3 regions of the Staphylococcus hsinchuensis genome follow, and region 3 is predicted to be linked to each of the others. Evidence: riboswitches for the same ligand, from Rfam matches in the RefSeq annotation. Region 3 holds a riboswitch; each other region holds the start of a gene.
What was found. Region 3 has a riboswitch for thiamine pyrophosphate ahead of thiC (phosphomethylpyrimidine synthase ThiC). Riboswitches for the same ligand answer to the same signal wherever they lie in the genome.
Positions count from the first base shown of each region.

Region 1: another riboswitch for thiamine pyrophosphate. It lies ahead of QQM35_RS07485 (3-oxoacyl-ACP reductase); the one in region 3 lies ahead of thiC (phosphomethylpyrimidine synthase ThiC).
Region 2: another riboswitch for thiamine pyrophosphate. It lies ahead of tenA (thiaminase II); the one in region 3 lies ahead of thiC (phosphomethylpyrimidine synthase ThiC).

Region 1 covers NZ_CP128355.1:1,489,861-1,500,734, forward strand. Annotated here, with positions in the region: gene ftsY (signal recognition particle-docking protein FtsY) at 1-1,151, shown strand, start outside; gene QQM35_RS07470 (putative DNA-binding protein) at 1,138-1,470, shown strand; gene ffh (signal recognition particle protein) at 1,494-2,861, shown strand; gene QQM35_RS07480 (LLM class flavin-dependent oxidoreductase) at 2,976-4,280, opposite strand; gene QQM35_RS07485 (3-oxoacyl-ACP reductase) at 4,308-5,060, opposite strand; TPP riboswitch at 5,171-5,270, opposite strand; gene QQM35_RS07490 (helix-turn-helix transcriptional regulator) at 5,424-5,612, shown strand; gene QQM35_RS07495 (hypothetical protein) at 5,618-6,121, shown strand; gene rpsP (30S ribosomal protein S16) at 6,304-6,570, shown strand; gene rimM (ribosome maturation factor RimM) at 6,785-7,291, shown strand; gene trmD (tRNA (guanosine(37)-N1)-methyltransferase TrmD) at 7,291-8,028, shown strand; gene rplS (50S ribosomal protein L19) at 8,132-8,482, shown strand; gene QQM35_RS07520 (YfhO family protein) at 8,911-10,874, opposite strand, start outside.
Region 2 covers NZ_CP128355.1:26,040-36,913, reverse strand. Annotated here, with positions in the region: gene atpG (ATP synthase F1 subunit gamma) at 1-836, shown strand, start outside; gene atpD (F0F1 ATP synthase subunit beta) at 856-2,268, shown strand; gene QQM35_RS00190 (F0F1 ATP synthase subunit epsilon) at 2,289-2,693, shown strand; gene QQM35_RS00185 (DUF1146 family protein) at 3,056-3,289, shown strand; gene murA (UDP-N-acetylglucosamine 1-carboxyvinyltransferase) at 3,379-4,644, shown strand; gene fabZ (3-hydroxyacyl-ACP dehydratase FabZ) at 4,709-5,149, shown strand; gene QQM35_RS00170 (YwpF-like family protein) at 5,368-5,814, opposite strand; gene QQM35_RS00165 (single-stranded DNA-binding protein) at 6,004-6,408, shown strand; gene QQM35_RS00160 (transglycosylase family protein) at 6,898-7,590, shown strand; TPP riboswitch at 7,746-7,847, shown strand; gene tenA (thiaminase II) at 7,918-8,607, shown strand; gene thiD (bifunctional hydroxymethylpyrimidine kinase/phosphomethylpyrimidine kinase) at 8,600-9,421, shown strand; gene thiM (hydroxyethylthiazole kinase) at 9,411-10,208, shown strand; gene thiE (thiamine phosphate synthase) at 10,211-10,852, shown strand.
Region 3 covers NZ_CP128355.1:351,508-362,381, reverse strand. Annotated here, with positions in the region: gene QQM35_RS01935 (aspartate aminotransferase family protein) at 1-84, opposite strand, end outside; gene QQM35_RS01930 (helix-turn-helix transcriptional regulator) at 426-2,534, opposite strand; gene QQM35_RS01925 (haloacid dehalogenase type II) at 3,308-3,793, shown strand; gene QQM35_RS01920 (hypothetical protein) at 3,842-3,982, shown strand; TPP riboswitch at 4,112-4,216, shown strand; gene thiC (phosphomethylpyrimidine synthase ThiC) at 4,353-6,098, shown strand; gene srtA (class A sortase SrtA) at 6,365-6,958, shown strand; gene QQM35_RS01905 (NAD(P)H-dependent oxidoreductase) at 7,055-7,714, shown strand; gene QQM35_RS01900 (tubby C-terminal domain-like protein) at 7,814-8,362, shown strand; gene QQM35_RS01895 (GNAT family N-acetyltransferase) at 8,495-8,779, opposite strand; gene QQM35_RS01890 (metal ABC transporter solute-binding protein, Zn/Mn family) at 8,957-9,916, shown strand; gene aldA (aldehyde dehydrogenase) at 10,152-10,874, opposite strand, start outside.

The DNA of each region.
Region 1 (10,874 bases), 1.1 Mb from region 3:
ATGAGGAACAACCTCTAGAAGATGACCAAGAAGAACAACCGAAAAAGAAAGCTCCTAGAAAATTAAGTGAAGCTGATTTTGATGAAGATGGCTTAATTTCGATTGAAGATTTTGAAGAAATTGAAGCGCAACAAATTGGTGCTAAATTTAAAGCTGGTTTAGAGAAATCGAGAGAAAATTTCCAAGAACAATTAAATAACTTAATCGCACGTTACCGTAAAGTTGACGAAGACTTTTTCGAAGCGCTAGAAGAAATGTTAATCACTGCGGATGTTGGTTTTGATACAGTGATGCAACTCGTGGAAGAGTTACGTTTTGAAGCGCAAAAACGTAATATTACTGAAACAGAAGATTTACGTGAAGTTATCGTTGAAAAAATCGTTGATATTTACCATCAAGATGAAGAAAATTCAGAAGCAATGGATTTAGAAGATGGTAGATTAAATGTGATTTTAATGGTAGGCGTAAACGGTGTAGGTAAGACAACGACAATTGGTAAGTTAGCGCACCGTTACCAATCAGAAGGTAAAAAAGTTATGCTTGCTGCCGGTGATACTTTCCGTGCAGGTGCAATTGAACAGTTAAATATTTGGGGAGACCGTGTCGGTGTCGAAGTAACGAGTCAAAGTGAAGGTTCAGATCCTGCTGCTGTCATTTATGATGCGATTAACGCTGCGAAGAGTAAGGGTGCAGATATATTAATTTGCGATACTGCAGGTCGTTTACAAAATAAAGCTAACTTGATGAATGAGTTAGAGAAAGTAAAACGTGTCATTGGTCGTGCAGTACCAGACGCACCACATGAAGTATTATTATGTTTAGATGCAACAACGGGTCAAAATGCCTTATCACAAGCAAAATCATTTAAAGAAGTTACTAATGTAACAGGTATCGTATTAACTAAATTAGATGGTACAGCTAAAGGTGGTATTGTATTAGCAATTCGAAATGAATTACACATACCAGTTAAATACGTAGGTTTAGGTGAAAAACTAGACGACTTACAACCGTTTAACCCAGAAAGTTATGTCTATGGATTATTCGCTGATATGATAGAACAAAATGTAGATGAATCTGAAATTGACCATAATGAGGAACAATCAGAGTCAACTGATAATGAGATAGAAGGTCAATACCATGAGCCAAAATGATTTAATTAAAACGATTCGCATGAATTACCTGTTTGATTTTTATCAATCACTTCTCACAAAGAAACAACGCAATTACTTAGAATTATTCTACCTTCAAGATTATTCACTGAGTGAAATTGCTGACACGTTTGATGTGAGTCGACAAGCAGTGTATGATAACATAAGAAGAACTGGCGATTTAGTAGAAGATTACGAAGCCAAATTGGGATTGTATAAAAGCTTTGAACAACGAAAATTGATATATGATGAAATGAAAAAATATACAAATGATCCACATAAAATGAATGCATACATTCAACAACTTGAGGATTTAGAATAAATTAGTTAAAGGAGGGAATTAATATGGCTTTTGAAGGATTATCCGATCGTTTACAAGGAACGATGGAAAAAATTCGAGGCAAAGGTAAAGTAACTGAAGCTGATATTAAAACAATGATGCGTGAAGTAAGATTAGCGTTATTAGAAGCCGATGTTAACTTTAAAGTCGTTAAAGAATTTGTAAAGACTGTATCAGATAGAGCCTTGGGTTCAGATGTAATGAAATCTCTTACACCTGGTCAACAAGTCATCAAGATCGTACAAGACGAACTAACACAACTGATGGGTGGGGAGAACTCTACCATAAAGATGGCTAACAAGCCGCCAACTGTTGTAATGATGGTTGGTTTACAAGGTGCAGGTAAAACGACAACTGCTGGTAAACTAGCACTATTAATGCGTAAAAAATATAATAAAAAGCCATTACTCGTTGCAGCAGATATTTATCGACCAGCTGCAATTGACCAATTGGAAACTGTCGGTAAACAAATCGACATTCCAGTATATACAGAAGGTGACCAAGTTAAACCACAACAAATCGTGGACAATGCGATTAAACATGCAAAAGAAGAACATTTAGATTTCGTAATTATTGATACTGCTGGGCGTTTACATGTAGATGAAGCATTGATGCAAGAATTAAGTGACGTTAAAGAAATTACGAAACCTGATGAAATTATGTTAGTCGTTGATGCCATGACAGGTCAAGATGCTGTTAATGTAGCACAATCATTCGATGATCAACTCACAATTTCTGGTGTAACATTAACAAAACTTGATGGTGATACACGTGGTGGTGCAGCACTTTCAATCCGTTCTGTAACGCAGAAACCTATCAAATTTGTCGGTGTGAGTGAAAAATTAGATGGTTTAGAACTATTCCATCCAGAACGAATGGCATCACGTATACTCGGAATGGGAGACGTTCTTAGTCTCATTGAAAAGGCACAACAAGATGTAGATCAAGAAAAAGCGAAAAATCTTGAGAAAAAAATGAGAACTTCATCATTTACCCTAGATGATTTCCTTGAACAATTAGACCAAGTGAAGAACTTAGGACCATTAGATGACATTATGAAAATGATTCCTGGTATGAATAAGATGAAAGGTCTAGACAATCTTAAAATGGACGACAAACAGATAGACCATATTAAAGCAATTATTCAATCAATGACTGCGACTGAGCGTAGCAATCCAGAAACACTTAATGTCTCTCGTAAGAAACGTATTGCCAAAGGTTCTGGCCGTTCATTACAAGAAGTGAATCGTCTTATGAAACAATTCAATGAAATGAAGAAAATGATGAAACAATTCACTGGTGGCGGCAAAGGTAAAAAAGGTAAACGTAAACAAATGGAAAACATGCTTAATGGTATGAATTTACCATTCTAAGCAATAAAGATATAAAAAAGCACGGTAGTAATCGCAATGCGCGAGCTACCGTGTTTTTATTTTGCATCTATTTTTAAAAAAAGTGGGATAAGTTAAGATTTACGGAATCGTAAATTAAATGCCTAAATTTTCTCTAAACGTAGAACCTTCATAAGCTGTTCTAAATAAGCCCCTTCTTTGCAATTCAGGTATGATATAGTCTACGAAATCTTCTAAACTATTAGGGAGAACTGGTGGCATTAAATTGAAGCCATCAGCCACACCAAGTTCAATCCATTCTTGCATCGTATCTACAATTTCTTTAGGAGTACCGATAAGTGTTAAATGACCGCCACCTGCACTAAGGTAACCGAGTAATTCACGTAATGTTGGTTCGGTATCACGAATAATTTCTAAAACTGTCTCATAACGCCCAACTGGACCCGTGAATTCTTCTACAGGCGGTAAGGGTGGTACAGGTTCATCCAAGTTCCAGTCGCTACAATCTTGTTGTATAAAGAAACTGAGTTGATTTAAAGCTGCCTCAATTGGTAGCGATTGATCTAATCGTTCCTTTTTAGCATAGGCCTCTTCCGTCGTTTCGCCTACATATGTGACTAAACCGGGGAAGATTTTAATATGTCTTTGTTCTACATCGCTATTTTCTATTTGGGTATCTAGTTTTTTACGAAAGGCTTTTGCTTGCTTTAAGTTCCATGATACAGAATAAACTGCGTCTGCATATTTAGTGGCTAAAGCTACACCTTGCTTTGATGCACCTGCTTGCATCGCAACTGGTTTTTGTTGAGGGCTTTTTGGAACAGTCAGAGGACCATTAACGTTAAAATACTTACCTTGATGATTAAACGCATTAATCTCGTCTGAGTTGATGATACGTTGATTTTGTCTATCATGTATAAAGTCTTTTTCATCCCATGAAACGAGTAACTTATTCATTAATTCTGCAAATTCATCTGCTTTTTCATAACGTGAAGCACGTTCAGGAAGTTCAGGTAAATTATGATTCCATGCTTCTAAGTCTGTCATGGAAGTCACAAGATTCCATCCGATACGCCCACCAGTAATATGATCTAAACTCAATATTTGGCGTGCTGCGGTAAATGGATTTGAGAAAGTGCTCGAAATGGTTGCAACTAGTCCCACATGATTTGTTACTTGAGATAAGACAGATAAACTGACAATAGGATCAAACCAAAACGCAGGCATATCGCTATCTGAATTTGCAGGGAAAGCTTGATTATCTGCAAAAAATACCGCATCAAATAGACCGCGTTCTGCGATTTGTGCTAATTCTTGATAGTAAGTCATATCTCCTACACGTTCGATACTAGAATCGGGCATTAACCATGCTGCTTGATGATGTCCACATGCAATGATTAATATCCCTATATTGATTTCCTTTGTTTCTTCATTATTCATAAACTCACACCTCATACATAAGAAAAATTAATTCATCGTTAAACCGCCATCAATTGTAAAGTTTTGACCTGTTATACCTGTAGCTTGATCAGAAATTAAATAAGCTACCATATTTGCTACATCTTGTGGTGTTGTAACCTTTCTTAAAGGCGTAGTTTGGCCAATCATATCGAATACCTCTGGCGTCGTCGCTGCACTTGCGTCTGTTGTCTTTAGTAACCCACCAGAAACTACATTAGCTCGTATGCCTTGTTGACCTAATTCAGCGGCTACATTACGAGTTAAACCAATGAGACCTGCTTTAGCTGTTGTATATTCATGATAGGGAACAACAGGATTTTGATATAAGTTAGTACCGATAGAAACAATTGCACCATCTTGTCTATCTATAAATTGAGGTAATACACTCTGTATCACATTAAAAGCTGATTTCAACGTACCATCAAGTTGTTGTTGGTAATCTTCCCAAGATAAATCTTTAAATGCCTTTTGTTGTGTCGGGTCAAATTTGAAACCAACGAGTGCATTATTCACGATAGCATCAATTTGACCGAAATGTTGTGACGCTTTCTGAACTAATGCTTCTACTTCATCTCTTTTTGTTACATCGGCTTGAATAGCAATCGCTTGATCTGTACCGATTTCTTCCACGAGCTGTTGAGCCTTTGATTCACTTTGAAAATAATTAATTACAACGTTGTGTCCTTGCTCAGCCAATGTTTTAACAGTAGTTGCACCTAATCCACGGCTACTACCTGTAACTAATACTGTTTTACGCATATACATCTCTCCTAAAATATTTAATCAATAAAAAACACAACTTTCATAAAAAGAAAGTTGTGTATGAGAAATTCATGTTTATATCAATAGAATTTAATTCTAAATCAACGATAACATCATCCACACTTTCCTACGCTAGTTCAAACTAGATCAGGTTCGAAGGGTTTGAGCTAAAGCTTATCTCAGTTAAAAACACCCCTAGTGTCTATTTATTTAATTTAACTTCAATGTAAAGTTAATCGACTGTTGTGTCAAGCTTTGTGAAATAGAATGTATGTCCTTTTGTCATATATATTTGACATCAACATCAGTATATACTATCGTTAATGTACAATATATATGACATTTTTGAGGTGTGATTGCTTGAATAAACTTAATGAATATAGGAAAAAGAATCAATTATCTCAATTAGAATTAGCTCGAAAGGTAAATGTTTCAAGACAGACAATTAATTTAATTGAAAATAATAAGTACAATCCCTCATTAAATTTATGTATTAACATTTGTCTAGCATTAGGCGCAACATTAGACGATATTTTTTGGGAGGAGTAATTAAAATGAATGAAAACAATCAGAAGCATATGAAACGTTTTCTCGGTTTCATTAATGATAAGGACGAGAGAGAATTACAAATCATTTATTCAAAGATAGTAAGCGTCTTTTTTATTTCATTTTATCTCACAATTTTATTCGCATTTATAAGTATTTGTTTTGATGCTTACTTCAAGCAAATTTCTTTAGGTAGCATTTTACTCATGGTCTTAGGGTTTGTAGAAGCATTGACAGTTATGATTTCCTTGAGAAAGGAAGATGTAAGAGATGAATTAGTTACTTCTCAGCACGAATATCGACAATTATTGAAAAAGATACGATTTCAATGTTTTATTTCCGGTATATTCATTGTATTTACGTATTTAATATTTAGCATAGTATTCAATCTATGCATAACTAAACAGCTGCAAATTGAAGGTTATACTCTCTTTTCTTCATTTATAGCTGGTTTTGTCTTTAGTTTTCTATCTTACTTTGTAGCGAAAAGTAAAATTAAAATTGAAGACTAGTGTCATGGGTAAATAGTTAATACCTTTCGATCCATTATTCCATAGCACTAACTGCCTGACATGATACAAAACAATATTTTTTGAAATGGTAAAGAATAAACTCTTTACAAGTAGATATTTAACTGTTATCATTACTTCTTGTAGAAAATAAAAAGTAAAACATATTAAAGGAGAGAATATAAATGGCAGTTAAATTACGTTTAAAACGTTTAGGTTCTAAAAGAAATCCATTCTACCGTATTGTAGCAGCTGATGCTCGTGCGCCACGTGATGGTCGTAGCATTGAACAAATTGGTACTTACAACCCAAATAATGTTCAAGCTCCAGAAGTTAAAATCGACGAAGAGCTAGCATTAAAATGGTTAAAAGAAGGTGCAAGACCAACTGACACTGTTCACAATATCTTATCTAAACAAGGTATTATGAAAAAATTCGACGAACTAAAATAGTTTGATATGTATAGCAAGTTTAAAGGCTGAGACATTTTTTGTCTCAGCCTTCTTTACTTAGTAAGTTAAATTTTAGAAATTGCTATGGTTGATCTAACTATAGCTTATGATTTAGGTAATACTTTGAGTAATGATACGTGTTATAATATAGTGAGTTTGGAACATGGCCAGCAATGGGTATCCGTGTGAATTTTAAAAAGCGGAGGGACAGAATATGAAAGTTGAAGTAGGTAAATTCGTTAATACACATGGTGTAAAAGGTGAAATTAAAATAAAATCAAATTCAGATTTTACAGATACACGTTTTCAACCAGGAGAAATTGTGACAATCGAACGTGAAGATCAACAACCTATCGAATTCACAATCGCTTCACACCGAGTACATAAAGGATTTCATTTAGTTACATTTGAAGGTGTAAACAATATTAATGATATCGAATATTTAAAGGGCGAAACTTTATTACAAGAACGCGATCACGAAGAAATCGAATTAGGGGAACATGAATACTTCTATTCTGATATTATTGGTTGTACTGTGTTTGACGATGAGGGCACGCCAATTGGACGTGTGATTAATATTATGGAAACGGGTGCAAATGACGTCTGGATTGTCAAAGGTGAGAAAGAATATTTAATCCCATATATTGCAGATGTGGTGAAAGATGTAGACGTAGAAGGTAGAAGTATTACAATTACACCAATGGAAGGGTTATTAGACTAATGAAAATAGATTTTTTAACATTATTTCCAGAAATGTTTGATGGCGTTTTAAATCATTCAATTTTAAAAAGAGCGCAAGATAAATCATTATTACAAGTTCATACGCATAATTTTCGTGACTATGCTAATAATAAACACAATCAGGTAGACGATTATCCATTTGGTGGGGGTCAAGGTATGGTATTGAAGCCTGAACCAATGTTTAATGCTTTAGAGCACATTGAACAAACAGCTGAATCACGTGTTATATTAATGTGCCCTCAAGGCCGCCCATTCAGTCAAGAAATTGCTCAAGAATTGAGTGAATCAGATCATCTTGTGTTCATTTGTGGTCATTATGAAGGTTATGACGAACGTATACGTGAACATTTAGTAACCGATGAAATCTCTATGGGTGATTATGTATTAACAGGTGGAGAATTACCGGCAATGGTAATGACAGATGCTATCGTAAGATTATTACCAGGTGTGCTAGGTAATCAACAGTCACATGAAGATGATTCTTTTCAAGACGGCTTATTAGAATTTCCTCAATACACACGTCCTCGAAATTATAATGATATGGAAGTGCCTGAAGTGTTATTATCAGGAAATCATGCCCATATAGATGCTTGGAGACACGAACAAAAGTTAATCAGAACATGGGAGAAACGTCCTGATTTATTAGAGCATTATGATCTTTCAGATAATGATAAAAAGATACTGGAAAATCACAAAAAGCAATTGAAAAATAAATAGCAGTGTGCTAATATATTTTAAGTGTGCGAAGCACGAAAAATCACTATGGTCCGCTGCTATATTTTGTCGAGGCAAGAACATAGGCTGAAGGAGAGAATAAATTATGAGTAATCACAAATTAATCGAAGCAGTTACACAATCACAATTACGCACAGATATCCCTTCATTCCGTCCAGGTGACTCTTTAAGAGTACACGTACGTATTATTGAAGGTAACCGTGAGCGTATCCAAGTATTCGAAGGTGTAGTTATCAAACGTCGCGGTGGAGGTATTTCAGAAACTTTCACAGTACGTAAGATTTCTTCAGGTGTAGGTGTTGAACGTACATTCCCATTACACACACCTAAAATCGAAAAAATCGAAGTTAGACGTCGTGGTAAAGTACGTCGTGCTAAATTATACTACTTACGTGAATTACGTGGTAAAGCTGCTCGAATCAAAGAAATTCGTTAATCAGCAAATAAGGTTTAAACAAAGTACAGTTTTAAGCAATTTACGATATAAAAAAGGTCTGAGACATTTTCAGTGTCTCAGACCTTTTTTGTATAATAATAAATTTCATTTTATGATGTACATTTTATTGTGAAGGATGACTTGATGAAATCGAGACGAAAACGATAATAGTCAGTTTAAATATAGATGTATGAACAAATTTTGAAATTGTTAATAAAAAAGTGGGAGTAGGACAGAAATCGAATTTTTATTAAAGATTTCGCAGTCCCATCCCGGCAAGGATGACTAGGATTGAAAAAAGCTTATTATAAGCGCATTTTCAATTCAGACATCTACTGCCAAGTTGATAAAGAGTCTGAGAAACCTATGTTTATCTCAGACTCGTCCTTTTTTTATTATACGGAACAATTAAATGGATTGTTACGTAATTATTTTTTAACTTTTAACTTGTGTCTCAACCACCATGTGAAACCAATACTGAGTATGATTCCAATACTACTTAGGAGAATTAATAAAAGTGTGTGTGGTGGTGTATAACTGAGTTTAATCGTTTGTTGTCCTTTTTCTACTGGGATCACGGTCATTATACCGTTACCTTGTTGTACTGGAACTTGCTTACCATTTGCTTGTGCATGCATACCTTCTCTATAGGCCATTGGCAACACGATATAACCATGATCATTTTTATCTTTGTGAATTGTATAACCTGAACGTGTTTGCTTAACATCTACTTTATCTAGCCTATGTGTAGCTTGTTTTAATGTATGATAATTTTCACCATAAATGCCTTTAATGTTAAAGCGGTATTGTCCTTTAGATAATTTAATATCTAAATTTTGATTCGCTTTAACGCGCATAGTTACAGGCGATACAAAACGTCTATATTTATAAGAAAGTTCATTACGGTGTTGGTTATATTCATTTACAGCTACATCATGTTGTTTGTCAGGAGAGAGTAACTCTACATCCATCTCAACATACATATCTTTATATTTATTAGCAATTGAAGATGGAAGGTGATAAGAAACGCCGCCTTTATCTTGTTCGATGATTAAATGACCTTTATCATCTCGATGTGCATTGTGTAATTCAGATTTAGTTTTATTTAATAAATTTTGATTTAATTTTAAATGGCTGTTTGCTTTATGTTTATTATCGTTAAACACGACACCCTTCAACATAGCTTGTTCACGGTCCAGCGGTGATTTCAGTTCATCTTTATCGTAAACTTTATGTGCGATATGTGCACTTGGATAGTCAATTTGGTTTGTTGAATGAATAAATGATTCTTTATCTGAGTGTTTTACAATATCGTGTTGTTTGAACCCATAAGACATGTTTAAATCATTCGGTCTTCTAAAGCGGTCTTTGACGTCCCATAAAGCCATCTCGTTAGCTCTATTTGACATTAATCGATAGGTACTATTTTTATCCACCGGCATATTAATTTGAAGTTGTTTATCATAGTATTTCAAAATATCTCCATCAAATATACTTGAATATAGTGCAATCCCATCAAAATGATAAATCATTGGTGAGTTCAATCCATATGCCGACATGTAATCTATACGTGATAAAGGATCGTCACTGTGTTTTTCATTGACTTGTTTAATGCTTTGATTGAGTGCTTTACTTTTATAACTTGAATCATTCATATTATTTAAAGTTGATTCATATCTTACTACATTATTATGGTGATCATTACTTAAAATGACGATTTGTTGAATTAGTAATAGGGCGACTAATGTTATTAAAGTCCAAGGTTTCGTCATTAGTTTACGTTTGAACAGTATCAAACCGATAAACAACATGAGAACTAAGCAAACGTACATCCATGTCATAACTTCATTTTTAACGACTAATGACATGACAAACATGATGAGTAGTGTTGGTGTACAGGCATAGACATAATCTTTAAATGTCAGTTCCGATAAATGTTGAATAAATAATGCAATCAGACCAGCCGTCGTTAATGCTAAGATATAAACCCAACGTCGTTCTGGTGTTGAAAAACCGTTAAACATACTATCGAAGTAGGGCGTTAATGAACCAATTAACATAATCCATGTTGCAACAGCGAATAAACGATAATAGTAATGACGGTATAGCTTAAACGATAATAGTGCTACGACGGCAATAATTGAAACGGTTATGTAAAAACCATTACTGAAGAAATGTTTCTGTCTAGCAAAGTTTGTAAACATTTCAATTTTAAAATGGGGATTACTGACACGATCATTATTTAAAAATGAAGAAACACCAGTATAGAATCCCCAAATACCTATTAATGTACTTATGAACACCGCTATTGGTATAACCCATAATTTTTGTTTGCGTGTAATGCTATCTTGAGGGTGAGGATAAACACATCTATATATGTAATATGCTAAAA
Region 2 (10,874 bases), 330 kb from region 3:
TAAAGTCAACTAAGAAAATGAAACAGATTACAAAAGCAATGAACATGGTATCCAGTTCAAAACTACGCCGTGCTGAAGAAAATACAAAGCAATTTACACCTTATATGGAAAAAATGCAAGACGCTATTACAGCAGTTGCCGGTGCAGACAAAAATTCAAATCATCCAATGCTACAACAACGTGAAGTGAAAAAGAGCGGATACTTAGTTATTACAAGTGATAAAGGTTTAGCAGGTGCGTATAATGCCAACGTCTTAAAACGTTTAGTAAAAGACATCGAAGAAAGGCATGATAGCCCGGATGAATATTCAATCTTAGTGTTAGGCCAAGTAGGTGTGGATTTCCTAAAAAACAAAGGATACAATATTCATCAATCTTTAGTTGAAATACCGGATCAGCCTTCGTTCAAAGAAATACAAGCTATAGCGAAAAAAGCAATAGACTTATATAGTGACGAAGAAGTCGATGAAATGAAAATATACTTTAGTCACTTTGTTACCGTACTAGAACATAGACCATCAATAAAAACAGTCCTTCCATTATCTCCAGAAGATTCAAGTACTGGTCATGGTCAAATGTCATCATATGAATTTGAACCAGATAAAGAATCTATATTGAGTGTTATTTTACCTCAATATGTAGAGAGCTTAATCTATGGAACGATCTTAGATGCTAAAGCCAGTGAACATGCAACACGTATGACAGCAATGAAAAATGCTTCTGATAATGCGACAGAACTTATTGATGATTTATCACTAGAATATAACCGAGCTAGACAAGCAGCAATCACGCAACAGATCACTGAAATTGTCGGTGGTTCAGCTGCACTTGAATAAAATTAAAGGAGGAAACAGCATGGGATTAGGCCGTGTAACACAAGTTATGGGTCCAGTCATTGATGTTCGTTTCGAACACAATGAAGTGCCAGAAATTAACAATGCCTTATTGCTAGATGTTGAACGAGACGACGAAACAGTATCTTTAACATTAGAAGTGGCGTTACAACTTGGCGATGACGTAGTACGTACGATTGCTATGGATTCAACTGATGGTGTCAAACGTGGTACAGAAGTTAAAGATAGTGGTCAAAGTATTACAGTACCAGTTGGTGATGCTACTTTAGGAAGAGTATTTAACGTACTTGGAGATTCAATTGATTTAGATGAGAAGATTGATGAATCAGCTCGTCGCGATCCAATTCATAGAGAAGCTCCTGCATTCGACGAACTTTCAACAAACGTTGAAATATTAGAAACAGGAATCAAAGTTGTCGATTTATTAGCACCTTATATTAAAGGTGGTAAAATCGGACTCTTCGGTGGTGCCGGAGTAGGGAAAACAGTTTTAATTCAAGAATTAATTAACAACATCGCTCAAGAGCACGGCGGTATTTCAGTGTTCGCCGGTGTTGGTGAACGTACACGTGAAGGTAACGACCTTTACTATGAAATGAGCGACAGTGGTGTAATCAAGAAAACTGCTATGGTCTTCGGTCAAATGAACGAGCCACCTGGCGCACGTATGCGTGTAGCATTATCTGGTTTAACTATGGCAGAGTACTTCCGTGATGAGCAAGGCCAAGACGTATTATTATTCATTGATAATATCTTCAGATTTACTCAAGCAGGTTCTGAGGTTTCAGCTTTACTTGGTCGTATGCCTTCAGCCGTTGGTTATCAACCAACACTAGCTACTGAAATGGGTCAATTACAAGAACGAATCACGTCTACAACTAAAGGTTCTGTAACTTCAATCCAAGCAGTATTCGTACCTGCCGATGACTATACTGACCCAGCGCCAGCTACAGCTTTCGCTCACTTAGATGCGACAACAAACTTAGAGCGTAAGTTATCAGAAATGGGTATTTACCCAGCGGTAGATCCACTTGCTTCTACATCACGTGCACTTGAACCTGCTATTGTTGGTCAAGAGCATTATGAAGTAGCACGTCAAGTTCAGGCTACATTACAAAAATACAGAGAATTACAAGATATCATTGCAATTCTTGGTATGGATGAACTTTCAGAAGAAGATAAGCAAACAGTTGAAAGAGCGCGTCGTATTCAATTCTTCTTATCTCAAAACTTCCACGTAGCTGAACAATTTACTGGTCAAAAGGGTTCTTACGTGCCAGTTAAGAAAACTGTAGAAGACTTCAAAGACATCTTAGAAGGCAAATACGATCACATTCCTGAAGATGCATTCCGACTTGCAGGTGGCATGGAAGATGTAATTGCAAAAGCTAAAGACATGGGTGTTGAAGTTTAATAAATTAGGAGGTATGGATAATGAGTACATTAAGCCTGGATATTGTCACTCCTAATGGTTCTGTTTACGACCGAGATGATGTTGAACTAGCAGTATTACAAACGACTGCCGGTGACATCGGTGTTATGTATGGACACATTCCTACAGTTGCAGCGCTAGAAATTGGCTTTGCGAAAATAAATTTTGACGGCGGTTCAGAATATATTGCAGTGAGTGAAGGTTTTGTTGAAGTCAGACAAGAAAAGTTATCAATTATTGTACAAACTGCTGAGCCTGCTAACGAAATAGACGTAGCTAGAGCAGAATTAGCTAAGTCTAGAGCAGAGTCTCACCTAAATAATGAGTCTGATGACACTGACGTTAATAGAGCCAAACGTGCATTAGAACGCGCGAATAACCGTATTCGTGTTGCAAATCTACAATAGTTAGTGGGAAAATATAAAAAACGCATATATTATACAACTTAGAGTTGTGATAATTAGACGTTTATAATTATAATGAAGTTCCCCACAAATTAATAAAAAGCGTGGTTTCCATAGAAACCACGCTTTTTTTAAATGTGTTTATTTATAAGTTGAAAAATAAAATTATAACTATTAAAATGATAGTTTAATACTCAGTTAAACAATATAAGTTAAACACGACATATTTAAACATTACACGTAGAGATATAGAAATGATAAATAGCAAAATACACTGAAACGCATTTACAATATCAATAACCGAGTATCAATTAAATGCAAATTGTTGTAAAATATATAAATGTGAATAGTGAGGTGTATGTTAAATGGAATACATGGGACAATTTTCAATTGTTCATCTCATATTACATGTGGTTTGTATTTGTATTGCTTATTGGGCATTAAATGCGATTAGATTAGACAAAATATTTAAAAATGGTTTCGCATTGCAAGTACAAGTGTGTATGATATTTTTAGCGATTTTATTGGGAACTGGAGTCAGTAATTTTATTGTTGACTTATTAGAGTTTTCAACTCAAATTAAGTTTTTAACAAACTAATTCATATTATTGTATATTTTTTATAGTTATAGATATAATGATTTTGAAGTGAAATGAAATATTTAAAGTAGTAAAGTGGAGGATTTAAGATGGATAAGATTGAAATTAATGGTGGAAATAGATTGACGGGCGAAGTTAAAGTTTCTGGTGCGAAAAATGCAGTATTACCAGTATTAACTGCATCTTTATTAGCTTCTGAAGGTGTAAGTACTTTAAAGAATGTACCAGCTTTAAGTGATGTTGAAACAATTAATAATGTTATTTCAACTCTAAATGCAGAAGTTTCTTATAATAAAGAAGAAGAAACTGTAACTGTTGATGCTACGAAAGATTTAAATGAAGAAGCACCATATGAATATGTGAGTAAGATGAGAGCTAGTATTCTTGTGATGGGGCCACTATTAGCACGTTTAGGTCACGCAAAAGTTGCGCTCCCAGGTGGTTGTGCAATAGGTTCACGTCCAATTGAACAACATATTAAAGGTTTTGAAGAATTAGGTGCAGAACTCCATATGGAAAATGGATTTATTTATGCAAGTACGAAAGATGGTCTTAAAGGTACTACAATCCATTTAGATTTTCCAAGCGTAGGTGCAACTCAAAACATTATAATGGCTGCTTCATTGGCTGAAGGTAAATCAGTCATTGAAAATGTTGCACGCGAACCTGAAATTGTTGATTTAGCTAACTATATCAATGAAATGGGCGGTAATATTTCTGGTGCAGGTACTGATACGATAACAATTCAAGGTGTAGAAACATTACACGGTGTAGAACATTCAATTATCCCTGATAGAATCGAAGCAGGGACTTTACTCATTGCTGGTGCTATAACACGTGGTGACATTCTTGTTAATGGTGCAATTAAAGAACACATGACAAGTTTAATTTATAAATTAGAAGAAATGGGCGTACAATTGGACTATGAAGACGATGCCATTCGTGTAAGTGCAGAAGGTGCCTTAAAGCCAGTAGACGTTAAAACACTACCTCATCCAGGTTTCCCAACAGATATGCAATCACAGATGATGGCACTATTATTAACTGCAGAAGGACATAAAGTTGTAACTGAAACAGTGTTTGAAAATAGATTTATGCACGTGGCAGAATTTAAAAGAATGAATGCACAAATTACTGTAGAAGGCAGAAGTGCAAAGATTGAAGGAAAAAGCGAACTACAAGGTGCACAAGTAAAAGCAACAGATTTACGTGCTGCCGCAGCATTAATTTTAGCTGGACTAGTAGCTGAAGGAACGACTCAAGTTACTGAATTGAAACATTTAGATAGAGGGTATGTTGATTTACACGGAAAATTAAAGGCATTAGGTGCAGATATTAAACGAATTAACGACTAAATGATATGATAGTAACGTAAGTGGTAAAACAATTACTATATTATATTTTCGGAGGTTTATATCAATGGAGACGATTTTTGACTATAACCAAATAAAAGAAATTATTCCTCATAGACAGCCTTTTTTATTAATTGATCGTGTCGTTGAGTATGAAGAAGGGCAACGTTGTGCTGCAATTAAACAAGTTTCTGGTAATGAACCATTTTTCCAAGGTCATTTTCCTGAATACGCTGTAATGCCTGGTGTATTAATTACAGAAGCATTGGCACAAACAGGTGCTGTTGCAATGCTTAATAACGAAGCAAATAAAGGTAAAATTGCTTTATTTGCTGGTATTGATAAATGCCGATTTAAAAAACAAGTAACACCTGGTGATACGTTATACTTAGAAGTAGAAATTACTAAAATGAAAGGACCAATCGGTAAAGGTAGCGCTAAAGCAACTGTCGATGGTCAACTTGCATGTAGTTGTGAATTAACATTTGCAATACAAGACAATAAGTAAGAATAAACTCATACTTAATTTAAATATGCATTGTATATTAGGGTGAACCGGAAATTTTTAATTTCGGTTCATCTTTTATTTTTTTATTAATAATTGACTATAAAAAAACAGCGATTGTTGGACGAAATTTTCCTACAATCGCTGATATTTTGGGTAGAGTATAGTTTAATATAAAATACATTATCTTTGTAATTTGTGAATATTATCAAGAAAACGAATCATTCATTCTTTTCTAGTTTTTCATCTTTCAATCTTGGTTTAGATTGCATCATTCGGTTGAATGTCTTCTTCAACTCATCTCCAGTTAAACCATCGTCTATAAGTTGTTCAAGTAAGCTTTCTGCATAAACTTGTCTTAATGTATAGATATGACATTCAAAAACGACAGAAATGGCACGCTCTAATTGAGTAATATGTTTAATCGTTGCATCGAATAAAGCTGGGTCATTGGCTGGTCGTGTAATGACAACACGGATATCTAATAAAGTTTCATCATCCATATATTGTTGCATTGTTTCTAAATGGAAGTCAGAAATAACGATTTCTAATAGCCAACCTGTGCCGCTACTTTCTTTATTTATAATTACACCATCATCGATTTCATATTCTGTTACGCCACCATTTTCTGAAACAATTTGAAATCGAACTGCTTTAAATGTTTTCATCGTTTTCACATCCAAATAAAAATTTTAAATTTTACTATATCTTCAATTATAGACTTATTATAACGCAATTATTACCTTAGAAGAAATTAAATGTAAAATATTGTTAGAATATTACTAATAAAAAGTTGTTTATTGTATTTTGACCTCATTTTGTAAAATAACTATGATGTATTTACAAGGAGGTGACACATGATTAATAATATCGTTATCGTCGGACGATTGACGAAAGACCCAAAGTTGTTCGAAAAAGAGGAAACCTATTTAACAACATTTTGTGTAGCTGTCGAAAGGAATTATAAGGATAGAAATCAAAATAACATAGTTGGTTTTATTTATTGTAAATCTTTTGGCAAGGTAGCTCAGAACATTGTTAAGTATGTCAATCAAGGATCGCTTGTCGCAATAACTGGTCAAATGCAATCAAGAAAATACGTTAAAGACGATCAAACACATTTTATTTCCGAGTTATACGTTGAAACAATTAAGTTTTTAACTTCAAAGCACAAGGATGAAATCGAACCCCACACTACAAAAGATAATCAAGAAATCCTCGAAGACACGATACAAGACAGTGACTTGTACGAAATCATTTAAAACTCCCCCTAATTTTAATACTTATCTATGTTGTTCATTATTAAATTAATACACATTTATTTCCTACTATCAATTATACTTCTTAAACATACTATCCTTCTTTAGACCTCCCCCAGCTATCGAAGGATAGATTTGTTATCAAAATGTCATACATAAAATGATGGAAATTACTAGAGATTTAAAACTTTTAAACTTATAAAATACTGTCATTGCAAATTAAAGGTAAATTTATGGTTAATAAAAACAGAATAATCAGATATTTTACAAAGGTATTACATGCACCAATTGATAGAATTGTCAGTAAAATTTGAACATAGCAAACGATAAAGAAATTATTAGCACTAATTATTGTAAAAGTACATGTAATCTATATGTAAAAATAAAGCTGTTATTTTCATTTGGCTGTAACCTACAAGGTGATTTAAGATGTTACATTGTATTTAGCAAATTAATCAAACAATTAATTATCTTATAGGAGGATTTATTGAAATGAAAAAAACAGTTATCACTTCAACTTTAGCATTAGGCTTAGGCGTAACTGGCGCAGTAGCAGGACATTCAGCAGATGCTGCAGAACAAAATATCAATAAAGCAGACTTAGCTAACAAAGCTCAACATAATCCAGAGTATTTAAATGAACACCCAGTACATTCAGGTGCTTATAACTATAACTTCAAATATGACAAATTACACTATGATTTCGAATCAAATGGTACTTACTGGTCATGGAAATACGGCTCTAACTGGTACGTAAATGGTGATCAAGGTTCAAACAACCAAACTCAAACTAAACAAGTTTCTCATAAATCAGTTGCTAAACCAGCTGTAAAACAAGAAGCTGCTCCACAAACAAAAGCAACTCAACAACCAAAACAAACAACAACTAAACAAGCTCAACCAGCTCAAAAAACAACAAACGAATCAGCTTCAACTGGTTCTTCAGTACATGTAAACAGTCATTTACAACAAATCGCTCAACGCGAATCACGTGGTAACATCCACGCAATCAACCCTTCATCAGGTGCAGCAGGTAAATATCAATTCTTACAAAGCACTTGGGATTCAGTAGCACCAGCTCAATACAAAGGTGTATCACCAGCAAACGCTCCTGAATCAGTACAAGACGCTGCAGCTATGAAATTATACAACACTGTTGGTCCTTCACAATGGGTAACTGCATAATATAAATTTTCATATAAATGAATATATAAGAAGAGTGGATACCGAATTCGGTATTCACTCTTTTTTATTATGTAATACTTTTAGATAGCTCAACAAACCGTTCTTTTGCAAATGAATAGTGGTTTTGTTATGGTTAATTTAACAAAATATTATAGAAAATCTACTAGGGGTGCCTATAGGCTGAGATGAATTATAGTGTTCAAACCCTTAAACCTGATTTGGTTAAAACCAACGTAGGGAAGTAGTTTCATTATAGTCGATTGATATTAACTATTATTAACTACATTCTTACGTTGAATGTAGTTTTTTTATTGAGGAGGATTCAACTTGTTATTTTCTGAAGAATTAAAAAAAGATTCGCAACCAATTATCAACGATATTTATAATGACCCTTTTATTCAAGATATGTTACACGGCGAATTACCTAAAGCAGCTACAAAATTTTATTTAAGAGCAGACGCTTCTTATTTAAAAGAGTTTGCGAATATCTACGCATTAATTATTCCAAAGTTATCATCATTAGACGATGTGAAATTTTTAGTGGAACAAATCCAATTCATAGTGGGTGGAGAAGTAGAAGCGCATGAAATATTAGCAGATTACGTCGGTGAACCATATGAAGAAATAGTACAAGAAAAAGTTTGGCCACCAAGCGGCGATCATTATATTAAACATATGTATTTCAATGCCTTTGCTAAAGAAAACGCAGCATTTACGATTGCAGCAATGGCACCTTGCCCATATGTTTACCAAGTTATTGCTAAACAAGCATTAAAAGATGATGCTTTAAATCAACAATCTGGTCTGAAAAAATGGTTTGAATTTTACAGTACTGAAATGGACGAATTAGTTGAAGTATTTGATGAATTAATGAATAAATTAACTGAACATTGTACAGAAGATGAAAAACAAGAAATTAAAGAATGTTTCTTACAAAGTACTGTGCATGAACGCAATTTCTTTGCAATGTCATATAATGAAGAAGCGTGGTCATTTGGAGGAGATGCACATGAATAAACCTAAAATAGCACTGACTATTGCAGGCACTGATCCTACAGGCGGTGCTGGTGTTATGGCAGATTTAAAATCATTCCATGCATGTGGTGTCTATGGAATGGCTGCTATTACAAGTATTGTTGCTCAAAACACGAAAGGTGTACAACACATTCACAACTTTGATCAAAGTTGGTTGGCAGAACAAATGGAGAGTATATTTGATGATGAATTACCTCAAGCGATTAAAACAGGGATGATTGCATCCAAACCCATGATGGAATTAATTCGTGATTATTTAAAGAAATATCCTGATTTACCTTACGTGATTGATCCAGTTATGCTTGCAAAAAGTGGAGATTCATTAATGGAAGATGACGCTAAAGCAGATTTACAAAATATATTACTTCCTTATGCAATGGTAGCAACGCCAAATTTACCTGAAGCAGAAGAAATTACTGGTTTAACTATTAATGATGAACAGTCTATTTATCAAGCAGGAAAAGTTTTTATCAATGAAATAGGCAGCAAAGGGGTCGTTATCAAAGGCGGCCATTCAGAAGATAAACAGAATGCAAAAGATTATCTTTTTACGCAAAATGATGTGTATACATTCGAAGAGCCACGTTATGATACAAAACATACACACGGTACAGGGTGTACTTTCTCAGCTGTCATAACTGCTGAACTTGCTAAAGGTAAATCTATTTATGAAGCGGTTCAAAAAGCGAAAAAATTCATTTCTTTAAGTATTAAACATACACCAGAAATAGGCCAAGGAAGAGGGCCAGTGAATCACTTTGCGTACATGAAAGAGGTCGGCTTAGATGACGAATAATTTAGAACAGTTAAGAACTCAAAATCCATTAGTGATTTGTTATACCAATGATGTAGTAAAAAACTTCACTGCAAATGGTTTGTTAAGTCTAGGAGCAAGCCCTGCAATGAGTGAAGCGCCTGAAGAAGCAGAAGATATGTTACAAGTTGCGCAAACTTTGCTTATTAACATTGGTACATTAACGAAAGATCAAGAAATGGATATCATTAAAATTGGTCAAACAGCGAATAAAGTTGGAACACCTATCGTATTTGACCCGGTTGCAGTTGGCGCATCTCAATATCGAAAAGACTTCTGTAAGCGTTTTTTAGAGGAAGTTGAAGTTAGCGTCGTTAAAGGAAATAGTTCCGAGGTATTAACTTTAATTGATAGTGAAACAAAGATGAAAGGTACTGAAGGTGATCACTCATTAGATGTTGTTAATATTGCAAAATCAGCACATGAGCAGTTAAAGTGTGCCATTATTATTACTGGAAAAACAGATGTTATTGCTCATAATGGTCAAATTGTTAAACTAAATAACGGTTCTCCTCTATTAGCAAAGGTTACAGGCGCTGGTTGTTTATTAGGCGCTGTAGTAGCGAGCTTTGTAGATCAAACTCAACTTTCTCAGTTATCGATAAATGCACTTATCGAAGCAGTATCAATATATAATATTGCAGCGGAACAAGCAGACAATATTTCACAAAATAAAGGCCCAGGTACATTTGCAGTAGAATTAATCAACTATTTATCATTAATCACTTATGATGACTATTTAACACATCATCAAGTCCAAGAGGTGTAAATATGTTTCACAAATCTGATTTAAAGGTTTACTTTATTTGTGGAAGTCAAGACATCCCTGATGGTGTTACAATACATGAGGTTGTAAGAGAAGCTTTAGAAGCCGGGATTACGATGTTTCAATTTAGAGAAAAAGGTCCTGGTGCTCGTGTAGGTGACGAAAAAGCATTACTTGCTACAGAGTTATTTAAACTTTGCAAAGAGTATCATGTGCCATTCATCGTAAATGATGATGTAACTTTAGCTAAACAAATTAATGCTGACGGTATTCATCTTGGACAAGATGACGTAGCCATAAGTGATGTAGCATCTCAATTTAAAGATAAAATCATAGGCTTAAGCGTAGGTAACGTGGAAGAATATCATAATTCGGATTTAACGAATGTTGATTATATTGGCGTAGGACCGATGTATGCGACGCGTTCCAAAGATGATGCGAACCATCCAGTAGGGCCAGAAATGATTCCAACCCTAAGACAATATGTGAATGATTTGCCAATCGTTGCAATCGGTGGCATTGATGTAAATAATGCTAATGAAATTGTTGAAGCTGGGGCAGATGGTTTATCGGTTATATCTGTTATAGCTAAAAGTGAAAACATCAGTGAAACTGTGCAACATTTATTACAATCTGTTGAACAATAGTAGAAATTGCTTTTTTTAATTT
Region 3 (10,874 bases):
TATTGCTAATGGAAAGTAATTAATCCTTCCTGGATTAGCAAAATATTTACTATCTTCATTAATAATATCTGTTGATTTTGACATAATTCATAGTCCCCTTTGTGTGTTGTAATACTTTATAAATGGTAGAAAGTCGAATAGAAAGTTTTAACAATTCTATTTGAGATCTACGCCGTAATCAAAGAAAATAGTAAGGTTTAAAATGGTTGATATATATGAATATACTAATAATTTTTTGACTTGTAAATATTTTCAGAAAATTAAATATAAAAATCTAAAAGATTGTTCAACTTTTTTGTGATTAATTGTAACAAAGGGGACAATATAATGTACTTTTGCTTATTTTAAGAGTTATGTAAAAATGGAAAACATACTATAAAATTCACGGTGTATGTTCAAATAAGCAAAAGTACCACTTGAGTAAATTATTCGTAATTGATCATTAAATAATGTATTGAAGCATCATCTAAGCTTAAATTAATCGCTTTGTGATGATTGTGTTTATTATAAGTTGCAAATGGATAATTCGAATGATTAATGTGATTTAACATTGTTGTGTTGATGGATGTTCTATATAAACTAGACGAAATCAAACACTTAATATTACCATGCTGATTATTCAATAAACGAGAAAAGATTGGAAAATCTCTATTAATATGGTGGGCTATCTCTATTTTTAAATGGTTAGATTGAGTTTCTGTAGCACGATGATGATATAACAATATGTGAAATCGTTTGTCTTGTTGAAATATGATGCCGTTATTAATTAACGTGACATTCTGATTCATAAATGGTTGTAACATGTTATAAACATGAACCATAGGCATCAAACTTTGATTATGATCTATTACCATTAATTGATTCTCATCAATAGAATAGAGAGGGTAACCAAGTCCCGCTATGGGATAATCAAAATCTATCAGAAATTGTGTGAAATAAATATGGCTGGCACAAATTGTATGTTTAAAATACTTAATAAGTGCAGGGTGTGTAATGTTATTAAACACAAGTTTCTGAGTCATCGTCCTACCACATAATTCAATTAAATGCTTAAGTTGTTGTTTGATTTCAAATGCATGATGGTTGTTATGCTTTGACTTCAAACTGATATATGTCGATAACTGAATAAGGTCCATATTGATGTAGTAATAATCGACTTGTATCGAATGAATGTGTGAAATGATATCAGTTAAGTTTTGTCGTTTTTCAATAAAATGATCAATAACGAGTGCCGTTTTCAACCCTTGATACGGCTGGAGAACCGAATGAATTAAATTATAATTTTCTGTCGTAATCAATTGGGATGGTTCGAATAACAAACAAAGTTGTCGGATAAGTGATTGTTCTTTGTCATGTGCTTTAATCAATTTCAAAATTTTATGCTCGAATAACTGAAAGCTATCGAGAGAATGAATGTTAAAAGTTAAATGATATTGCTTTTGAATCAACGTAACGATAGCATTGAAAAGTTTCTGACTATCTAGAACATTAAAATGCTCTACATTTGTATTCTTAATTAGAAAATTGATATTTGAGAAATGTTGTAAAATACGATTCTCTAGTTGTTGGTCAGCCACGACAAGTAAATCATAAAGGCTATTCAGGTGGATAATGACATAATGCCCATTGATATGGATGTTAGGTTTAAGTTTAGTTAAATCAATTTTGAGTACATCATCATTCGGTTTCGTAAGGGCTTGTGTTTGATTATAACTTTTTAAAAATACTACTAATTCTTTATCTAAAACTTTTAATTTGTAATTATATGTGTCGCTAGTCGCTCTATATTGATATTTATATTCTTTAGGAGGTATTTTTAAATAAAATTTAAAATGTTTCGTAAATATAGCCACGTTGTTGAAATTATATTTGACTGCAATATTACTAATACTATATTGATTGTTAATTAAATCATAAATAGATAAAGAAATTCTTAATGAATTGATATACGATTTATAATTGATAGACATATGTTTAGAAAATAGTATAGAAATGTACGACTGTGATATATAAAAAGCATCAGCTAAATCTTTAGTAGTCAGTGCTGTATCAATATGACTATTAATATAATCGACAATCTTGCGTAGTAATGGATGTTTAGTATAGTAAGCAGGTAAATATGTATTGTTTAATTGTACCTTAGCATAGTCGAGTAAATATTGAATAACTTCTTTGATATAGGCATGTATATTCTTATTGTGACAATAAGCTTCAAATAAATCATGAGTGATAAGGCGTTTAAATGATGTGAAGTTTACGATTTGTTTAAAGTCGTAGTATATATAATTTAAGTTTGATGCTTTTTCACACAACAACTGTAACGGGATAGCAAGTTCAATGAGCTGTTCTACCTTTTCGTATTGATAGAGATCTGTATTGTTTATAATTAAACCTTCAGAAATAGTTAGCGACTTGCCGTTTAAATTTATATTACATGGCTTACCTAAAGGAATGAGTATGATGATTTTATTAATATTTCGCGTTAATAAGGATGTATAGTTGTTTCTTAAAGTTAGTGTAGTCGTATTAATCAATAATATCACCTTTGTTTAAATATAAAACGAGACCTTTTCGTTTAACGTTATTTTACTATTCTGTCCTAAAATTAAAATGGTAAATAGGAAATATTATTAAATGGTAGGTCAAATGTCATAAATCATACATGTGACGTTGCAGAAATTAAAGTTTTGTAAGCAGTTATTTATAAAAACAGGTGGTGGGATAAAAATTTAGGAGAAAAAAGTAGTTATTAGGCGGTAGATTGATCAAAATATATCAATTGAGTGTGGAATTAGGCAAGTAAAAAATACTTCTATATAGAAGAAGATCTAAAGTCACTAAAAGTAGCAACTTTAGATCTCTTTTTCAAATAGAGCGAGACAGCGGATTAAACAGTAATTTGGAAGAGAAATCGTACCAATTATTTAACCTGAGATGTCTATACTTTATTTGTGAGAAGGAAATTTTATATCATTGGGGTAAATGGGAATATAAAGCTTGGTTTGGGAATGTATTAAACGATGATGACTTTAAAGCTTGAACTGATATAAAAATAGTTTCCGTCTCTTATTTATATTATATAACTTTAATTGTAAAACCACAATATAAATTTAGAATTAAAAAAATAGGAGATGAAATGTTGGTTTTATATAATTTCTCTTCAAAACGAAACACATTTTTATATACAAGGGTCCCTACGTGAATATGTAAAGGTGTAAGATATTTATTATATTTTAATATTTCTGTTTAAAAATTATTCAAAAGTGTAAAATAAGAATAACTTTATTATAGAAAGAGAGGGGTAAAAATGTATAAGGCGATTATTTTTGATGTGTATGGAACTGTTTTTGATTTAGATTCTTTAAAAAATGAAATGATTGAATTTGACGAATCCTTAGCAAATCAAATTTCACGTGATTGGCGAGAAACACAAATCAATCATATGTTTATTAGACAAATAATGCACCGATATATACCCTTTGATGAATTAACTAAAAACGCTTTGCGTTATACATTAAATGTACATAATATTCAGTACAATAGAGAAGATATTAATCGTTTGTTTGATGCATTTCTAAAATTATCTTACTATAAAGAAATTCCGAGAGCACTTTCTGATATTAAAGCATTAGGTGTTGATATAGGGGTCCTTTCGAATGGAAATGATAGTATGCTCATGCCTTTAATTGATAACTCAGAGATTGCAGAATTCTTCGACACGGTGATTAGTGTTAATGAAGTGAAACAATACAAACCTAGTGAGGCAAGCTACGCACTCATATTAGATTATTAAAATGTTCGTAGAGAAGATGTCCTATTCGTTTCTTCTAATACTTGGGATGTGACAGGAGCCAATAACTTTGGCTTTGATACAGTATGGGTTAACCGTAATGATACGTTATTTGATCAAAATGGAGACGATCCAACAATTACAGTGAATCACTTGAATGAATTAGTAAAATGGTTGGAACTGAACAATTAGGGTAAGACAACTTATAGAACCCAAATGTGGTTCAGTGTTAATACAAATAGAATATAAACAAAGTTGTTTATATTCTATAAATTTTTGTATTTTCAACTAAAAAATGTTAACTTTTATTTATAATTTAATAACAATTGCTAGGGGTGCTTGTTAAGAGCTGAAAGAGATTATATATCTCAACCCTTTGAACCTGATCTAGTTAATACTAGCGTAGGGAAGCCGGTCACAATGTCTTGATACATTTGTTAAATAGATTTTTAAGGGATACTATATTCCAATCGTCTTTTACATATGTATATTTATGTAGATTAAGGTCATTGTGTATCAAAATCAGGTCTCCTAGCAATAATACATGCTAAGGAGTTTTTTTATGGAACAAGAAAAGATTGAATTAAAGAAACAATTCCCATCTAGTCGTAGAATTTGGGTGAATGGTGAAGATGATGATATTAAGGTACCATTCCGTGAAATCGAACTTTCACCAACAACTACTGAAGAAGGTACAACTGAAAACGAGCCTGTAGTTGTATACGATACGGCAGGCCCATATCATGATGACTCATATCAAATTGATGTGCAACAAGGTATTCCTCAATTAAGAAAAGATTGGATAGACCAACGCCAAGATACACAACGTTATGAAGGGAGAAAAGTACAGTCCCTTGATAATGGTTTTAAAAAAGATAACCATAAAAAGTTTGTAGAAACACCTTTTAAATATCAACCACGTAAAGCAGAAAGTGGACGATGTGTGACACAAATGCATTATGCGAAACAAGGTATTATTACGAAAGAAATGAAATTCGTCGCAACAAGAGAAGATGTATCTCCTGAATTTGTGCGTTCAGAAATTGCTAGAGGACGTGCAATTATTCCTAATAATGTAAACCATCCAGAATCAGAACCAATGATTATAGGTAAAAACTTCCAGGTGAAAATCAATGCTAATATCGGTAACTCAGCTGTAAGTTCATCGATTGAAGCGGAAATTGAGAAGTTAGTATGGGCGATCCATTGGGGTACAGATACGATTATGGATTTATCTACAGGTAAAAACATTCATGCGACACGTGAATATCTGTTAAGAAACTCTCCAGTGCCTGTAGGAACTGTGCCAATTTATCAAGCGCTTGAAAAGGTTGACGGTATTGCTGAAAATTTAACATGGGAAATTTATAGAGACACGTTAATAGAACAAGCTGAACAAGGTGTAGATTACTTTACGATTCATGCAGGCGTATTATTACGTTATGTCCCAACAACGGTGGATCGATTGACTGGTATTGTGTCACGCGGTGGCTCAATTATGGCGCAGTGGTGTTTAGCACATCACGAGGAAAGCTTTTTATATACACACTTCGACGAAATTTGCGAAATATTAAGTGCTTATGATATCTCTATTTCATTAGGTGATGGGTTACGCCCAGGTTCTATATATGACGCTAATGATGAAAGCCAAATATTAGAACTTGAAACGCTTGGTGAATTAACAAAAATTGCTTGGGAACACGATGTTCAAGTGATGATTGAAGGTCCAGGTCATATTCCTATGCAGAAGATTAAAGAGAATCAAACGTTAGCAGATTTCCATTGTCAAGAAGCACCATTCTATACATTAGGACCATTAACAACGGATATTGCACCAGCATATGACCATATTACATCAGCAATTGGAGCGGCACAGATCGCGAGTCATGGTACAGCAATGTTGTGTTACGTTACACCTAAAGAACATCTCGGATTACCAAATAAAGATGATGTACGTGAAGGTGTAGTCACATATAAAATTGCTGCTCATGCTGCCGATTTAGCTAAAGGTTTAAAAAATGCTCAAAAAAGAGACGATGAAATCAGTAGAGCACGTTTTGAGTTCAGATGGTACGATCAATTTAATTTATCTTTAGACCCAGATAAAGCGCGTGCATTCCATGATGAAACGTTGCCTGCCGAATCTGCTAAAGTCGCACACTTCTGTAGTATGTGTGGTCCTAAGTTTTGTTCTATGCGTATTTCTCATGATTTACGAAACAGCGAGGAATTACAACAATTTAAAGAAGAAGGTTTAAAAGAAAAATCAGAAGAATTTATCTCTGAGGGTAGTAAAATATACCACTAAATTTGTCTGTCTAAAATGAATATAGATAATAAATATTGAGGCAAACCCTACGCGATTTAAAGTGTAGGGTTTGTCTTTTTATTTATTAAATGCTAGATACAATGAGATGGACAAATCTTTAGCAAAAGCATAAAAATATGTCATCATAGTTAGAGATTTTACTGTTCTATAGTACGGTGAAATAAGTCCGATTGTTATGATGTTTCATATTCAATTGTGCTATACTGAAAGTAAATTTCTATAATGGGAACAAGGAGTTATATTAAATGAAAAAATGGGGAAATCGACTCATAACAATACTCGGTATCGTACTTATTCTCGCTGCAATTTACCTATTTGCCAAACCACACATTGATGAATATTTTGCACAAAAAGAGAACGACAAGCAGGTTCAAAAATATGATAAACAACAACAATCTAAAGCTAAGGCAGAAATACCTAAAGATAAATCAAAAATGGCGGGTTATATTTCAGTGCCAGATGCTCATATTAAAGAAGCAGTCTATCCAGGTCCAGCCACACCGAAACAATTAAATAGAGGCGTGAGCTTTGCTGAAGCAAATGAGTCATTAAATGATCAAAATATTGCGATTGCGGGACACACATATGAAGGTTCTTCGACTTATCAATTTTCAAACTTACACAAAGCAAAAAAAGGAAGTAAAGTTACATTTAAAACTGGAAAAGAAAAGCGTAAATATAAAATCACTAAAATTAAAGATGTAAATCCTAATGATGTCAAAGTTTTAGATGAGCAGAAATCGAAAAAACAACAACTCACTTTAATTACTTGTGATGACTATAATGCTAAAACGGATACGTGGGAAAAACGTAAGATTTTCGTGGCACAAGCTGTCTAGTTTTTAGAAATTTCAAAACATATTACTTTAATCGGAATAAAATAATCGCTTATACTATAAATTATAACGCAACTTATTTGAAAGGAAGGCATGAACATGACACAAATGCAACAAAAAATAATCGAAGCATTTAATTATAGACATGCGACAAAACGTTTTGATGCAAATAAGGAAATAGAGCAGTCTGATTTTAAAACTATTCTTGAAGCTGGGCGACTATCACCAAGTTCACTCGGGTTAGAACCATGGAAATTTATCGTTATCCAAAATAAAGAACTAAGAGAGAAGTTAAAACCTATTAGTATGGGGGCGCAAGGACAATTAGAAACTGCAAGTCATTTTGTGCTCATTCTAGCGCGTAAAAATGTAACGTTTAAATCACCGTACGTACAACATTTATTAAAAAATGTGAAAAAGTATGATGAAAGTACTTTCCCTGCTGTAGAAGAGAAATTTGATAATTTCCAAACAGGTTTTCACATCAATGATAATGCACGCACTTTATTTGATTGGGCGAGCAAACAAACATATATCGCTTTAGTTAATATGATGACATCTGCAGCATTACTTGGTATCGATTCTTGCCCTATGGAAGGGTTTGACTTAGATCGTGTAACCCAATTATTAGAAGATGAAGGCATTATTGATTCTGAACAATTTGCACCTTCAGTGATGGTTGCATTTGGTTATAGAGAAACTGAACCCAAAGACAAAGTAAGACAATCAACTGAAGATGTTATTGAGTGGATTGAGTAATTATATACACGTGTTCATTATAAATAAGTTATTATTATATGTATTTTCCCAACTTTGTTATAATTATGTTTAAGAACAAAATTTATGGAGGTTAAAAAGATCGTGCGCTTTTATTTCAAAGAGAACTTTTTTAATGCTTCAAAGTCGACAATCGATGTTTTTAATGAGAATGATGAAGCTGTATACAAAATGCAGTTGTTTTATACGTCAGCAACACAAGAGGCTTTTGCAATTTTCGGCGGAAAAGGTAAACAAAATTTCGAAATCACAGATGGTCATGATACGTATCGCATAACTCAAGAGAAAGCGATAAGTGGGAAAATTAAAACCCCATTTAAAACCGTATGGGACGTTGACAAAAATGGGAATAAATTTGGCGTTTTCCGTACTAAAATGGGCTTAAAACCAACGATGTTATTCGAAGGTAGCCAAGGTGACACTTTAAAGTTCCAATCAGGATTTATTTCAAGAAGTGTATCCGTAAATGACGGACGAAATGAGATTATGAATACTAAATCTCAACGCTTTAAAATCGCCTCTCGTCATGACATTGATATCCATACTGACGAATATCATCCGGCGATGTTAATTATGCTATTCCAAGTATTTTACGAATTCCAAGAACAACAACGCAGAAAATCTAGTTGAACAGATCTAGATTTCGATTTTGATTTTTAATCACTATCGAAATCTATTCAGTGAAATGCATTTTAATAATAAACACGCGACGTTTTTCATATCAACGTCGCGTGCTTTTTTTATAGTTAAGCATTGATGTGCTTAGTCATGTTGTTGATAAACATCTTGGTAATCATCACTTTTTTCCATTACTTTCTTAGCAAATGGGCAAGTTGCAGTAACTTTTAAGTCGTTTTCACGTGCATAATCAACGACTGTTTGTACAAGTTTAGACCCAATACCTTGGCCTCCCATTTCTTCAGGCACGCCTGTATGGTCGATATTAATAAGATTATCATCTTCTTTTTCGAAAGTAATTTGTGCTTTTGGATTCTCTTCGTTATCACCAATATAAAATTTATTTGATCCTTTTACGATTTTAGCCATACATATCTCTCCTTTGGCAATGTTCTTACTATATAAATATCCGTATAAGAAAAATTTAAACTGAAGTCAATAATGGGTATTTTACGAATTAGTGAAGTTTTTAGTTGAAACCATTGAAATATTTAGTAAATAAGTATATAGTTTGAACGGAATCTTTTGAGTTGGAGGCGTGTTTTTTTGAAGAAAAGTTTAGTAATCATTTTAATAAGCATGCTTATCGTCGTACTAAGTGGTTGTAGTCAATCTAATCATTCAGAGCATAAGCAGGTCTCAGAAAGTAATAAATTAAATATCTACACGACCGCATTTGCATTTCAAAGCTTTGCTCAACAAATTGGTGGGAAGTATGTGAAAGCCGAATCGATATATCCCCCCGGTGCAGATGCACATTCGTTTGAACCAACTCAAAAAGAAATGATAAATATTGCTAAAAGTGATTTATTTATTTATTCAGACGAAGAGATGGACCCTGTGGCAAAGAAAATTGCACAATCCATCAAGGATGATAATTTGAAATTACCAGTAGTTCAGGGGATAGATCATCATGACCTTATTTCAAGTCATGAGCATGAGCATCACCATGATGACCATGGAGGCCATCATGAAGGCGAAAGTCATGATCCACATGTTTGGTTAGACCCTGTATTAGATAAGAAGCTAGCTTATAATATTAAACAAGATTTAATTCGAAAAGATCCCAAACATAAAAAATATTACAATCATAATTATCAAAATTTAAAACAAGATTTAACACAAATCGATGAACAGTTGAAAGCAGTAACGAAAAATCCAAAAAGAGATACGGTCGTGATTTCTCATGATTCTATCGGTTATCTAGCACATCGTTATCACTTTAAACAACAAGGTGTTAGTGGCATAAATAATGAAGAACCGACACAACAAAATTTAGTCAAAATAGTTCATAGTATTAAAGATTCAAAACAACCATATGTGCTTTACGAACAAAACATTTCATCTAAAGTTACGAACGTCATTGAAAAAGAATCAGATACACAACCATTAGATTTTCATAATATGGCTATGCTAACTAAAGCACAAAAGAATGATAAAAACATTACGTTCCAATCACTTATGAAAAAGAATATCCACTCTTTAGATAAGGCACTTAATCAATAAAGAGGGTTTTGAGACACAAATACACAGTATTGAGCGTTTACAATCTGAAGCTTAATTCTCAAAAAAAGCGAGCTAATCCATTAAGGGTTAGCTCGCTTTTATATTAAAAATTTAATGATTTTGCCCGTACATACTTGAATAAGTTATGGTTCAATCATGTAGTCGCGACACGATTAAGGTGGGATACAAGTGATCAATGTCTCTTGCGTTAAGAAAGCGTTTCTAAGGCATTGCTTTAATCATATCTAATATATGAGACTGTTGTATTGTAATACTCTTCTAAACCATGAATTCCATCGGCGCCACCAAGTCCAGATTCTCTCCAACCTGAGTGAAATCCGTTCACTACTTCTTCAGCTTCGCAGTTAGCATAAACTTCACCGAACTTTAGTTGTTCAGAGGCAGTCATTACATCTTTTAAGTTTTCTGAGAATACATATGATGAGAGGCCAGCATTTGTGTCGTTCGCTTGTGTAATGGCTTCATCGTAATCCGTGTATGTTACGACTGGTAATACTGGGCCAAAGATTTCTTCTTTGAAGGCTAAATCGGATGGTTTAACGTTGTCTAAAATTGTAGGTGCATAGAAATAACCAGGACGATCGATAATGTGACCACCTGTTACACAGTTTGCTCCATTGTGGATAGCTGATTGGACTTTGTCATCGATACTTTGTAACTGAGCTTCATTAATAATTGCACCATAATCTGTAGCTTCATCGTATGGATCGCCAACTGTTAACTGTTCCATCTTATCTTTTAAGGCTTTGATAAATTCATCATGTACTGATTGGTGAACGAAGATACGTTCAGGGCACGTACATACTTGTCCGGCATTATTAATACGTGCAGTAACAATATAGTCTGCAGCTTTTTCTATATTCGCATTTTCAGTAACAAGTACAGGTGCATTACCGCCAAGTTCTAAATTTACCTTTTTAACATTTGAGGCGCTTTC